DNA from 3 places in the Thermoanaerobacter sp. YS13 genome. Region 1 is predicted to be linked to each of the others. Evidence: riboswitches for the same ligand, from Rfam matches in the RefSeq annotation. Region 1 holds a riboswitch; each other region holds the start of a gene.
The links. Region 1 has a riboswitch for cyclic di-GMP ahead of THYS13_RS00620 (sigma-54-dependent transcriptional regulator). Riboswitches for the same ligand answer to the same signal wherever they lie in the genome.

Region 2: it holds a riboswitch for cyclic di-GMP, as region 1 does, so the genes downstream of both, gspE (type II secretion system ATPase GspE) here and THYS13_RS00620 (sigma-54-dependent transcriptional regulator) in region 1, are expected to answer to the same signal.
Region 3: it holds a riboswitch for cyclic di-GMP, as region 1 does, so the genes downstream of both, THYS13_RS10480 (FapA family protein) here and THYS13_RS00620 (sigma-54-dependent transcriptional regulator) in region 1, are expected to answer to the same signal.

What each region holds. Positions count from the first base shown of each region.
Region 1 covers NZ_JOOI01000001.1:135,225-139,728, reverse strand. The annotation lists gene THYS13_RS00625 (cell wall hydrolase) at 1-271, opposite strand, end outside; gene THYS13_RS00620 (sigma-54-dependent transcriptional regulator) at 440-1,771, opposite strand; cyclic di-GMP riboswitch class I at 1,834-1,921, opposite strand; gene THYS13_RS00615 (S8 family serine peptidase) at 2,270-4,000, shown strand; gene THYS13_RS00610 (glycoside hydrolase family 65 protein) at 4,042-4,504, opposite strand, start outside.
Region 2 covers NZ_JOOI01000001.1:401,601-406,104, forward strand. The annotation lists gene sigK (RNA polymerase sporulation sigma factor SigK) at 1-49, shown strand, start outside; gene THYS13_RS02020 (YqeG family HAD IIIA-type phosphatase) at 113-613, shown strand; gene aroE (shikimate dehydrogenase) at 603-1,457, shown strand; cyclic di-GMP riboswitch class II at 1,461-1,544, shown strand; gene gspE (type II secretion system ATPase GspE) at 1,570-3,246, shown strand; gene THYS13_RS02035 (type IV pilus twitching motility protein PilT) at 3,252-4,301, shown strand; gene THYS13_RS02040 (type II secretion system F family protein) at 4,312-4,504, shown strand, end outside.
Region 3 covers NZ_JOOI01000002.1:531,630-536,133, reverse strand. The annotation lists gene THYS13_RS10485 (bifunctional diguanylate cyclase/phosphodiesterase) at 1-729, opposite strand, end outside; gene THYS13_RS10480 (FapA family protein) at 761-2,314, opposite strand; cyclic di-GMP riboswitch class I at 2,595-2,681, opposite strand; gene THYS13_RS10475 (DUF302 domain-containing protein) at 3,165-3,554, shown strand; gene THYS13_RS10470 (FTR1 family protein) at 3,887-4,504, shown strand, end outside.

The DNA of each region.
Region 1 (4,504 bases):
AATATCTGTCAACAAGATAATTGTAATAAGCATTTTTTTCATCTACTGGCACAACTAATTTTTCACCAGGATATATCAAATCGCTCCAATTCCCATTTGCCTGTTTTATGCTATTTACATCACTACCATACCATTTCGCTATTAAATACAATGATTCACCTTTTGAAACAACGTGGATTTTGTCGTAAGCGTACACCGAAGTAATTCCTCCAAATAGCATTATAAATATCATTAAATATGCTACAGCAATTTTCAAAATTTTATTCTTCATGGCGAGTTTCCTCCTTTCTATTGTTGCGCAATAGCAGGAGTTAATTCGATTACAATTATAAACTCTTCTATTAATATTGTCATCCTTCGTATTTCCCGATAATCCACCATTAATTAAAAATATCTCCGTGATGATATGTTATAGTGATATATTCTTAGATATACTAATCTATGGAAAATTCCCATTTTTTCTAAAATTATCCTCCAAAATGCTTTCTAAAAAGTTATTAATACAATCGATTATTCCCTTTTCAAGTAACATCCCCTTAATTCCCCTTTCTTTTAATTCATGATATTTCATAGCGATAAATTCATAAAAATCATATCTATCTATTTTCTTTTCTTTTTCAGGAGAAATGATTAAAAATTTATCAAAAACTACTCTATCATTTAGCCCTAGTTTTAAATAATTCTGAGGTAACAAAGTAAGATCAATTTTTAAAAAATTCCTCTTTGTCCCATAGTTCATTAAAAAAGCTTTAGAGCAAATTAATTGAAGGAGAGATTTCAATTCCCCAATATTTCCTTCATATTGCAAAGACAAAAACAAAGAAATTACTTCCGGACGTACAACAATATTTAAGTTTAGGCGTTTGGCTTCTTCTTTAAAAAGATGAATAATCATTTCAATTTTTTCCTCAAGAGGTCTCTCCTCAAAAGAAGTAAGTTGAATGACAACGGGTATTCTCCTCATAAAAGTCTTTAAAAGAAAGGAACCTGGTTTCTCTGTAGTAGCTGCTATAATCATTAAGTTAGCCCTTCTTTCAACAGTATCTCCTAATCTTTTATACACTCCTTTGTCAATAAGGTAAAAGAGCATCTCCTGGCCCTCTGGAGGTAGGCGGTGAACCTCGTCAAGGAATAATATCCCTTTATCGGCTTTTTCGACTAAACCTATCTTATCTACATCAGCTCCAGTATAAGCCCCTTTAACATGTCCAAACAAATGAGACATAAGAAGTTGAGGATTGTTATAGTAATCCGCGCAGTTTAACACTTCCAGAGGTCCTACCCTACCATTTTGAAGACTGAATTTGTACATCATCTCCGCGAAAAAAGATTTACCAGAGCCCGGCGGTCCTATGATAAGAGTGTGGAGCCCATAAGGAGGATATAATACAGCTGCTTTGGCCTGTTCTATTTGTCCTTTGAGGCTGCCATCATGTCCTATTATATTTTCAAAAGCACATTCTTTTCCTTTTCTTAAGTGTAAAAAATCAATTAAGTCTTTTAGAAGCATTTCTTCTTTAACCTTATTCCCTAAAAAATAAGCTAATCTATCTTTTTCAATATAATACACGGGTTTTGAAATAATTTTAACTATTTTCCCTTCTCTTACAAGATGATTTAAAATAAAAGACACATTGGGTCGAGCCATTTTTAAGAGTTGTGCTACTTCTTCCGTAGTGATTCCACCTTTTCTACTTATCAAAAAATTTTGAATATCAAATTCTTTACTTTTTTCTACAATAACATTATAAATTTTTTCCTTATTAGTCATATAAAACACCACTTCCTTAATTTATAAACCTCCTACCAAAAGGCAGGAGGTCATATATAAATGTTGGTAGCCCGGCTATCATAGCAAAACTATTGCATTAGACCCGTGGCTTTGCGTCCCCGCCTTTCGACGAGTTTGCCTTTTTCAACAAAAATTTATTTAATTTCCCTATATTACTATTTCGACATAAATATGAATTTTCCTTCTATTTTTAAAAAAGATTTTTTCTACATAATTCGTTAAATTTATACTAATTTCTAAATGTATGTGTTTATCCATTCTTTTGTGTATAAAAATGTGTATAAAAAATTATACATTTCAAAAACTTTTATTAATTTTGTCCATATACAGTGAACTGGCATAAAAATTGCTTGAGTTTTATTATAGAAAATAAATCTTAGAGAAAGGAGATGATAAACAAAAAACAGTTTCACTTAGCGACTAGAAGTGCTGACTTAAATTTTAAAAAATATTAAATTTTTAAGGAGGTAAGAAAAAATGAAGAGCCGACAAATATTAAAAGCTTTACTGACCTTTGTGTTAATTGTATCTTTAATGTCGCTAAGTGGAGTATTAGTCCAAGCTCAGCCCAACTTAATAAACTTATCTGGCGACTCTCCAACAAAAAATTACTCGCCTCAAATTCAAAAAGTTTTGATGCAAGATTCTAACAAAAACAAAATTTTTGATAACCTGGAAGCAAAGCTTACTGATAAGCCTGACAGTGCGGAATTCCCTGTCGTAATAACCTTCAACAAAAACATAGATGATAACGAACTATTGAATATTTCTAAATCCATTGGAAAGTTTAATATAAAGCATAAATACAAAATTATTCCAGGAGTTGCTGCTACTTTAACTAAAGGACAAATAAACGCTTTGTCAAAATTGGATATAGTAAAACAAATTGAGTATGACGAGCCTGTATATGCGACATTAGACACTGCAACAAAATGGTTTGGCGTTACAAAAGCGAGAAATGACTTTGGCGTAACTGGAAACAAAGATGGTAATCCTTCCTCCTACTCCAAAAATGATATAGTAATAGCAATTATTGATACAGGCATTGATGGTTCCCATGTTGACCTTGCTGGTGGCAAAATAATAGGATGGCAAGATTTTGTAAACGGTAAAACTACCCCTTACGATGATAATGGACATGGGACTCATGTAGCAAGCATTGCGGCAGGCACTGGGGCAGGTAACAGCCTTTATACAGGTGTTGCACCTGGTGCAGCTTTGGTAGGAATAAAAGTACTTGATTCAAATGGAAGCGGAAGTATGAGTACTGTAACGGCAGGAATTGATTGGGCTGTTCAAAACAAAGATGTATACGGAATCAAAGTCATAAATTTAAGCCTTGGAACTTCTACAAGTTCTGATGGAACTGACTCTACCTCATTAGCAGTAAACAGCGCCGTAGATAGCGGAATTGTAGTAGTAGTTGCAGCTGGAAATTCAGGCCCTGCAAGGTACACCATAGGATCACCTGGTGCAGCAGAAAAAGCCATAACCGTTGCAGCAATGGCGGATGTAGGAGAACTTGGATTCAACCTTGCAAGCTTCTCCAGCCGTGGTCCCACAGCTGACGGAAGGATAAAACCTGACATTGCAGCACCCGGATATAATATAACTGCCGCAAAAGCAAATTCTATAAATGGTTATGTGACATACAGTGGTACAAGTATGGCTACACCTTTTGTAGCAGGTACAGTAGCCCTTATGCTTAGTGCAAATATAAACCTTGCACCACTTGATGTAAAAAATATAATAATGACTACTGCAAAAAGTTGGGGGACTCCAAGCAAAAACATTGACTATGGTGCAGGAAGATTGGATGCATATGAAGCAATTAAAACAGCTGGAAATTTCACAGGAACTAATATATCTGTGCCAAACCATTATTATGCTAAAAATTCACTCCCTGGGTCTGGTTACAGTGACATTTGGACATTTAACGTGACAGACACATCATATCCTATCGCAATAACTTTCATAATACCTGATTGGGCAAACTATAACCCTGATTTCGATATATACCTCTATGACCCAACTGGTACTCTTGTTAAAAGTTCAACTGGAACACAAAGGCAGGAAACAATAACATATATTCCAACACAAACGGGAACCTATTATATCAAAGTATATTCATATAGAGGCAGTGGAAATTATTACTTTGATTTAAGTACGGGTGGCGGTTCCCTCACGCTTTCAAATAACGACATATAAAAAAATTAAAGAAGTATGGTGCCGATTGGCTCCATACTTCTTTAATTTTTACGACTTTCTACTTTATTTTCTCCTTTTTCAAGTAAAATTTTTTCGTCAAAGCAGTAGATTTCTATAGGTTCTCCTTCTAATAGTGCAAACACAACACTTTCTTTGGTTAATTTGATATTTATTTTTCTACCTTTGTATCTCACATTAAAAGAGAGCAAATTCCATTCTTTTGGCAATCTCGGCTCAAAATGAAGTTCATTTGTATAAACCCTCATTCCACCAAAGCCATTCACAACTGCACTCCATGTTCCTGCCATAGAAGCAGCATGAATTCCATCCTTAACATTGTCATTGTAGTCGTCCAAATCCATTCTTGCAGTCATCATAAAGTATTTATAAGCTTTGTCAGTATATCCTATTTCATTGGCTAGTATGCTAAATATAGCTGGCGACAAGGAAGAGTCGTGAGTAGTAATAGGTTCATAATAATCGTAATTCTTTTTAAGTTCATCT
Region 2 (4,504 bases), 270 kb from region 1:
GATTGAGAAGAAGGCTTTAAATAAGCTTTTTAAAGAGCTTTCCATGTAAAACTGTTTGTATTGACAGTTTATTTTTTTTTATTATATAATTTTAACAAAATGAGGTGAACATATGTATAAAAAGTTAATTCCTGATATTATAGTGGAAAATATCTATGATATCAATTTAAACTTTTTAAAAGAAAAGGGAATTACCAGTCTTGTCTTAGATATTGACAACACTTTAGTGCCTCAAAAATCAAAATTTCCCGATAAAACGACTATTGAATGGCTTGAAAAAGTAAAAAAAGAAGGGTTTAAAATTTGCCTTATTTCAAATAACACTAAAAGAAGAGTGAATGAATTTAAAGAAAAAGTTGGTGTACCTGGAATAGCTTGGGCCATTAAGCCGAGAAAAGGAGCTTTTAAAAAGGCTTTAAAGATTTTAAATGCTAAGCCTAATGAAACAGCTTTAATAGGGGACCAAATATTTACTGATATTTTTGGTGGAAAAAGAGCAGGATTGTACACTATTTTGGTAAAACCTTTATCTCAAGAGGAATTAGGGTGGACCAAGCTTATGAGAAGGGCAGAAAGACACGTACTTAAAAGGATTGAGGAATATGAAAATTAATGCAAATACTAAACTGTATGGTCTTATAGGCCATCCTGTAGAACATAGCTTATCACCTTTAATACATAACTATGCTTTTAATTCTTTAAATTTAAATTGTGTCTACACTGTTTTTAATGTTTTGCCGGAAAAGCTTGAAGAAGCAGTAAAAGGAGTTAAAGCTTTAGGAATAAGAGGAGTTAATGTAACTGTCCCTCATAAGGAGAAAATAATTGACTACTTAGATGTGGTCTCAGAAGAAGCATTAAAAATTGGCGCAGTCAATACTGTAGTTAATGAAGGAGGAATATTAAAAGGATATAATACAGATGTTTATGGCTTCATAGATTCATTAACAGAAGCAGGGGAAAAAATTGAAAGAAGAAAAGCAGTTGTTTTAGGAGCTGGTGGAGCTTCTAAGGCTGTTTGTGTCGCACTTGCTTTAGATGGAATAGATTCGATAATAGTTGCTAATAGAAGTGTTGAGAGAGCAAAAGATTTGTCAGAGTACATTAAGAAGGAATTTAAGATTCCATGTGATTACTGCAGTATAAATGAAGTAGAAGAAATACCAGAAATAGACATGCTTGTTAATACTACAAGCGTAGGAATGTATCCAAAGGTTGAAGATTCACCTGTCAGTGAAAAAGTAGTTTCAAAGGCTAAATTTGTCTATGATGTTATATATAATCCTTTTGAAACTGTTTTTTTAAAATATGCTAAAAAAAATGGAATAAAATATTCTAATGGACTTTCTATGTTGGTAAATCAAGCTAATTATTCTTTTAAATTATGGACAGGGGGATTTTTCGACAAAAATTTAGTATACATGCATTTAAAAGAAGGAATTATGAATAATTTGTAGAATATTTTATAAAGAGTAGATGAAGTGAGGCTATATGTGGGCACTTTACGCCTCACGGATACAGTGGTGCAACCGGCTTTATGTCGGCTTTATTATTTTGGAGGTATATTTTATGGCCAAGAAAAAGCTAGGGGAGCTTTTAGTTGAGGTAGGGCTTATAACAGAAGAACAACTAAAACACGCAATAGAAATTCAGAATAAAACAGGAGAAAAATTAGGAAAAGTTCTTATTAAATTGGGGTATGTTACAGAAAACCAAATACTAGAGGCTTTAGAATTTCAATTAGGTATTCCACATGTAGATTTGCAAAAATACTATATTGACCCAGAGGTGGCAAAATTAATTCCTGAAGCTGTTGCTAAAAGATATACTATTATTCCTATAAAAAAAGATGAAGATGGTATATTGGTAGCAATGGCAGACCCTCTCAATATCTTTGCTATTGACGATGTAAAAATTTTAACAAAGCAAAATGTAAAACCATTGATTGCTTCTGAAAGTAGCATCCTAAAAGCTATAGATAGAATTTACGGAAGAGAACAGGCAGAGAAAGCAGTCCAAGATTTTAAAAAGGAATTCCAAAGTGAACCTGCGAATGAGCTGCCAAATGAAATTCTGGAAGAAGTGCAAAATGCGCCTGCTGTACGCTTTGTAAATTCTATAATTGAACAGGCAATAAAAAATAGAGCTTCAGATATTCACATTGAACCTACAGAGAAGGACTTGCGGATTCGATTTAGGATAGATGGACAATTAACAGAGGCTATGAGAACTATAAAAAGCACTCATGCTCCAGTGGTAACAAGGGTAAAAATAATGGCAAACATGAATATTGCAGAGAGGAGACTTCCACAGGACGGAAGGTTTGAGTTTGTTTCAAACGAAAAGAATATAGATGTGAGGGTTTCTTCTTTGCCTACTGTTTTTGGAGAAAAATTAGTTTTAAGGCTTTTGGATAAAGAAAATTTCGTGATGACAAAAGAACAGTTGGGCTTTGATGAAAAAGACGTGGCACTTTTTGATAAGCTGATAAAAAGACCTCATGGTATAGTACTTTTGACTGGTCCTACAGGCAGTGGAAAAACCACAACTTTGTACGCCATGTTAAAAGAGCTTAACAAACCTAATATCAATATAATAACTGTGGAAGATCCCGTTGAATATTCCATAGAAGGAATAAATCAAGTGCAAGTTAATGAAAAAGCAGGTCTTACTTTTGCTACTGCTCTTCGGTCTATTTTAAGACAAGATCCGGATGTTGTCATGATTGGAGAAATTAGGGATACAGAAACTGCAGAGATAGCTATCCGCTCTGCTATAACGGGGCATTTGGTTCTTTCTACTCTGCACACAAATGATGCAGCAGGGGCAGTGACAAGGCTTATTGATATGGGTATAGAACCTTATCTTGTTTCTTCTGCTGTGGTTGGCGTTATTGCTCAAAGACTAGCGAGAAAAATATGCGATAATTGTAAAATTTCTTATAAAGCTTCAGAGAGTGAGAAAAAAATACTGGGACTAGAGGAGAAGGAAGACATTACTTTATACAGAGGGAAGGGATGCCCTGTTTGTAATAAAACAGGATATAGAGGAAGAATTCCTATATATGAGATAATGACTATCACTTCTGATATCAGAGAGCTTATAAACTCCAAAGCTTCTTCTGATGTAATTAAAGAACAAGCGGTGAAAAATGGAATGAAAACTTTGAGGGAAAGTGCCAAAAAACTTGCATTAGAAGGAAAAACTACAATTGATGAAATGTTACGACTAACGTACGAGGATTGATGCATATGGATACAAAAGGACTTTTAGAATTAGTAGTTGAAAAAAAAGCTTCTGATTTGCATATAACGGTGGGAGTGCCTCCAGTTCTTAGAATTAATGGTTATTTAGAAAAAGTAAAAGGTGAACCTTTCACTCCTGGGCAGACAGAAGAAATAGTGAAAGATTTATTGACAAGTGACCAATTGCGAAAATTAGAGCAAAATGGGGACATTGACTTGTCTTATTCAGTTACAGGATTAGGAAGGTTTAGAATAAATGTCTATAAACAGAGGGGAAGTTATAGTCTTGCAATAAGGTCAGTAGCTTTGCGGATTCCTTCCATAGAAGAATTGGGGCTTCCTCCAATACTTAAAGACTTAGCTTTAAAGACAAGAGGGCTTATACTGGTGACAGGACCTACAGGTAGTGGTAAATCTACTACGTTAGCTTCAATGGTGGATTGGATAAATTCTAGAAGGACATGCCATATTCTTACCCTTGAAGATCCTATAGAATATTTACATAAACACAACAAAAGCATAGTAAATCAAAGAGAAATTGGTTACGATGCGGCATCTTTCGCTTCTGCTTTAAGGGCTGCTTTAAGGGAAGACCCAGATGTTATATTAGTTGGAGAGATGAGGGATTTAGAAACTATTCAAATTGCCATAACTGCTGCTGAGACAGGTCATCTTGTTTTATCCACTCTTCACACAATAGGAGCTGTAAAGACGATCGATAGGATTATTGATGTTTTTCCTCCCCATCAACAGCAGCAGATAAAAATACAGCTTTCTAATGTTTTAGAGGGTATTATTTCGCAGCAACTTATTCCCAAAAAAGATAACAGCGGGAGAGTAGTTGCAACAGAAGTTATGATTGCCACTCCTGCTATAAAAAATCTCATAAGAGAAGGTAAAACTTTCCAAATACAGTCGGCAGTTCAAACAGGCAGCAAGTTTGGCATGATGACAATGGACATGTCTATTTTGCATTTGCTAAAAGCAGGAATTATATCACTAGAGGATGCCTTGACCTATTGCGTAGACCAAGAAAATTTTTCACGCATGATATAGAGGTGGTTATATGCCGTTATATGCTTACAAGGCGAGGGATATGGCAGGCAATCTTATTGTAGGCACTTTGGAGGTTGATTCTAAGTCTCAGTGCATTGACGTTTTAAAGCAAAAAAATTATTATATAATTGATATCAAGGAAGAAATTGTAAAACAGGATATATTAGATTTTGAATCTTTTAAAAAGGTTAAGATAAAAGACA
Region 3 (4,504 bases), on a different contig from region 1:
TCTCCACCTTGCAAGGGCTTCAACTTCCTTTATCCTATTTTCTCTCAAATCATAAATAGGCTGAAATAAAAGGTAAAACTCGTTGTTTAACATCGCTTTCTTGATATCTACCATCATTTCAGCTTTTTCGATTATCTTGTCCTCTATAGTTTTGTCAAAAATGACATATTTTGATTTGCCCAACTTTTTAGCTTCGAACATTGCAGCATCTGCTTTTCTTATAATATCATCCATATGTTCGCCTATTTTTGATACATAAATGCCGGCGCTCACTGTTGTTAAGATATCTCTTTCCTCAACTTTGAAAATATAATTAAATTTTTCTATAACATCTTCTATAACGCTTATTGCTTCATCCAGATTACAGTGAAAAAGAACAACGAACTCATCACCACCAAACCTGAAAATCTTTCCCTTTTCTTTTACTATTTCAATCAGCATATTGCTTATTTCAACTAACACTTTATCCCCAAAATGATGTCCATAGGAATCGTTAATGTATGTAAAATTATCAAAATCAAGGAGTGCAACAACAAATTGGCAATTGCTGGAGCTATAATACTCATATAAAAAATATCTGTTTGGAAGGTGGGTCAAATAATCATAATAATACTTCTTATCTCTAAGTTCCTTTCTCTTCAGCACATAAATCATCCTTTCATATTCGATCGGCGGTGTTGAGGATATGCTGGACAAAATAATAGATTCTACAAAATCAAACAGATTCATGAAAAAGCTCCCACTCTGCAAGGTAAATTTTTTAAATAATGTCTTCAACGACTTTTTCATCTTTGTCCAAATATAATTTTATTTTTTCACCATTTTTTAATTTGTAGCCTATTTTATCAAAGTATAATTCGACTCCTTCATATCCGTAAAGAATTTTTACTATTGAATTTCTACTCCCCTTTAATAATACGTGACTGCCGACGCCAAGCGATCCGGCTTCTTTTATGAAAATATTTTTCTTAAATTCGATCGTACTCATTTTAACCTTGCCATTAATAGAAACCGAACCATTTGTAGAAATTTTTGTATTATAACAACCTGCTTCTGAGGTTATAATTACGTCCTTCACAGCGTAAATTTTGCTATCATGAACCCATTTTGCAAGTATATGTCCCTTGTTTTCATGTTCCTCGTCTAGAACACTTGATATGAAGAGGATTTTTTCAAAGATTTCTTTTAACGAATTCAAATGTTTTATAAGACCAATAATATCATAATCCAAGATGTTGTTGAGCGTTTTAGCGAGACTTTTTAAATACTCTAGAAGATCTTGAAATACCTTTGAACTGCGTGTCATACTTATTTCTCTTGATGATGTTTTTAATTCTTCTTTTAAGGTTTCGATTAATTTGATTTTCTCGCTTAGATCTCTGGAATTATTCATAACAGTTGGTAGTTCTTTAATATGGGCAAAAATTGCCGATAATTTCTCAACAATAAGATTTACAGCGTGAAGTTCTATTTTATCAAAAATATTTTCTGGTAAAAAACCGGCATGTAATTGGCTATCAACAATTCCACCATAGATAATAATATTTTGCCCTCCATGAATTGCTGATTCGTAAACTGAACCAAGTATCTGAACATTTCCTGAAACAATTATTTGATTACCTTTTTCGACATTTCCGTTTATTATAACATCACCATCGAATGTTACAGGCCTTGAATTCTTCGTGATACTTCCTTCGTAAATTAACATAGGAATAGAATTAAAAAAATATACAAATTTATCATTTTCGTCTTTTTTATGTACAACCGGTCTTATATCAGCCATTGCAACTATCTTATTTTCATCTTCTTTAAAAACTATGGAATTACTTAAAATTTTTACTTCAACGTCTCTTACAGGCGGTGCATTTATAATTCTACCCCTTACGCTAATTCCATTTTCACCTTTTATGGGTTTATGCAGCTTTCCGATAACATCACCTTTTCTTGCAAAGGGTATACTTGCCATCTTAAATATATCTTCTTCAGAGAATGTTTCGGTATAAAGAATTCTCGGCTTATCGGTTTTTATAATAAATTCCAGATAACCATCCCTGCCACTTTTATATGGTATTCCTCTTGCTATTACTGCTTCTTTTTTATTTTGGGTATATACGCTAATTAACGCACTTTTATCTACACTCACTATAATTCCATTCTTACGAAGATCGCTTTCCAGTATATTTAAAAACTCATGAAAATCCACATCACTCCCCGAAGAAAAAAAGACTCTTTTTAAGATTACAGCCATTTCATCATCTGGGATTTCCAAAGTAAATCCCATTCTTTTCAATACATCACTTAATTCGATTTTCATAAAAATGCCTCCGTATGTTAGGCGGTCTGGATTTAACAAGTACTATGACCTTAACGGACTTTCGAATATCCAACTGTATTTCTCTGCTTGAGCATTCCATTTAGACCTCTCTTGATAAAAATGATAGCCTTCCTCCTCTATACTTGTCACATTTAATGCATGAGATTCAGGCAGTTTTAGCTTAGCCCATGCTGGGCACACATACTAAAAGTAGGCAACTGCCTCGGTTGCCTACTTTTATAACTACAAAACATTACAAGTACTAGATTTAAATTTACAAGTTGGCAACCCAGCCGTCATAGCATCTGCATGCCTTAGACCTGTGGCTTTGCGTCCTTACCTTTCGGTAAGTTTGCCTTTTTCAGAATATTATTTAATGTATTTGAATGATTATTTTTTTGAGAAAAAGACAATATAAATTTTTTTAATTGTTTTCAAGTTATAACTTACTTACAAAAGTAAAGATACATAATATAAATAATAATTTTTACATTATTATCTGTTAAAGTACTATATTCGACAAAAAAAGCATAATTCCTTCTTAAAAATTAAAAAAAAAAAAAAAAAAAAAAAAAAAAAAAAAAAAAAAAAAAAAAAAAAAAAAAAAAAAAATTAGAAAAGTTGTTTATTATCTTTTATTAATTGTATATTTAATCCTTTCCCAAAAAATAAATAATTTTTCACGTCTTTTTATCAGCAAGTATCTAAGGAGTTCTAATGCCTATAAAATAATCTCTTAGTAAATTTTTCTTCACATTTTCTTCAAATTTTTAATTTAAAATAATCTTATGGTAAGAGTACACACAAAATTTTTACCAAAGAAAAAAGATAAATGAGAGGAGGAAAAACTATGTTTGACTTCACGTTAACTACTTCTAAAAAAACAACAGAGTTGATTGAGGACTTAAAAAAAGAACTTAAAGAGGAAAGCTTTGGTGTCTTATTGGAATTTGAATTGCACAAAAAACTCGCTGAAAAAGGGCTGCCTTATAATCACAATGTAACAATTTTAGAAGTTTGCAATCCTAACGCCGCTGCAAAAATTATCGCAATTGACCCAATGGCAAGCTACTTTCTACCATGTAAAATTGTAATTATAGAAAATACAAAAGAAACAAAAGTAGGTGTTTTAAAATTAGCTCAATTATTCTCACATATGGACAACAATAATGTAGAAATTAAAGACATTGCGAAAGAAATTGAAGAACGTTTAATAAAAATAATCAATAAGGTTGTTTAATACTTCTGTGTCTTTTAAAATTATCCAGTGTTCTGAAAACAGTATTTCACCAGTTATGCTTCTAAATGCATAACTGGTGAGTTTGTTGACAAAGTCAAAAATTTTTTAAATAGGATATTTTGCATCGTCGCTCCGATGTTCCAAAGCGACAAAATTAAAGCTCGACCTTCAGGTTCCGGCAGGGTACCCCGTCAGGCGACCTCCTTGTCTTAGTGTCATAGTAAAAGTTCGAAATTTATTCATTGAGATAATATAAAAAAGTTGACAAAATCGATATGTTTATTTTAAAATCAAATTGATAATGATTATCATAATCTATAAGGAGGTTTTTTATGATAGCAGGTATATTAATTACAATCCGCGAAGGACTTGAGGCTTTTTTAGTCATAGGTATACTATTAGGATACCTTACAAAAATCAACCAAAAAAAGTACTTTAAACACGTATGGCTGGGCGCTATTGGTGCTATAGTTTTGAGTGTTGTTATTTCGTTTATATTCCGGGCTTTAAAAATTAGTTTTGAGGGCGAAAGTGCTGAATTATTTGAAATAGTTGTTGCAGCGATAGCCATTATTATCCTTTCATATATGGTTGTCTGGATGCAAAAGCAGAGCAAGAATATCAAAGGTGAACTTCAAGCAAAGGTTGATAAAGCTTTGTCAAATAATCAGGTATGGGGCATAACAATATTAGCATTTGTAACAGTGATAAGAGAAGGGATAGAAACGGCACTATTCTTGACCGCCTTAAAAGACGAAGGTTTATTATTAAGCTCATTTGCGGGGTTATTTATAGCTGCAATAATATCTGTATTATTATACAAAACAACAATAAAATTGAATTTAAGGAAATTCTTTGTGATAACTGGCTGGCTTTTGATATTCATTGCAGCAGGTTTGACTTCTCATGCAATTCGTGCATTAGGAGAATTGGGAATAATACCTCCGATA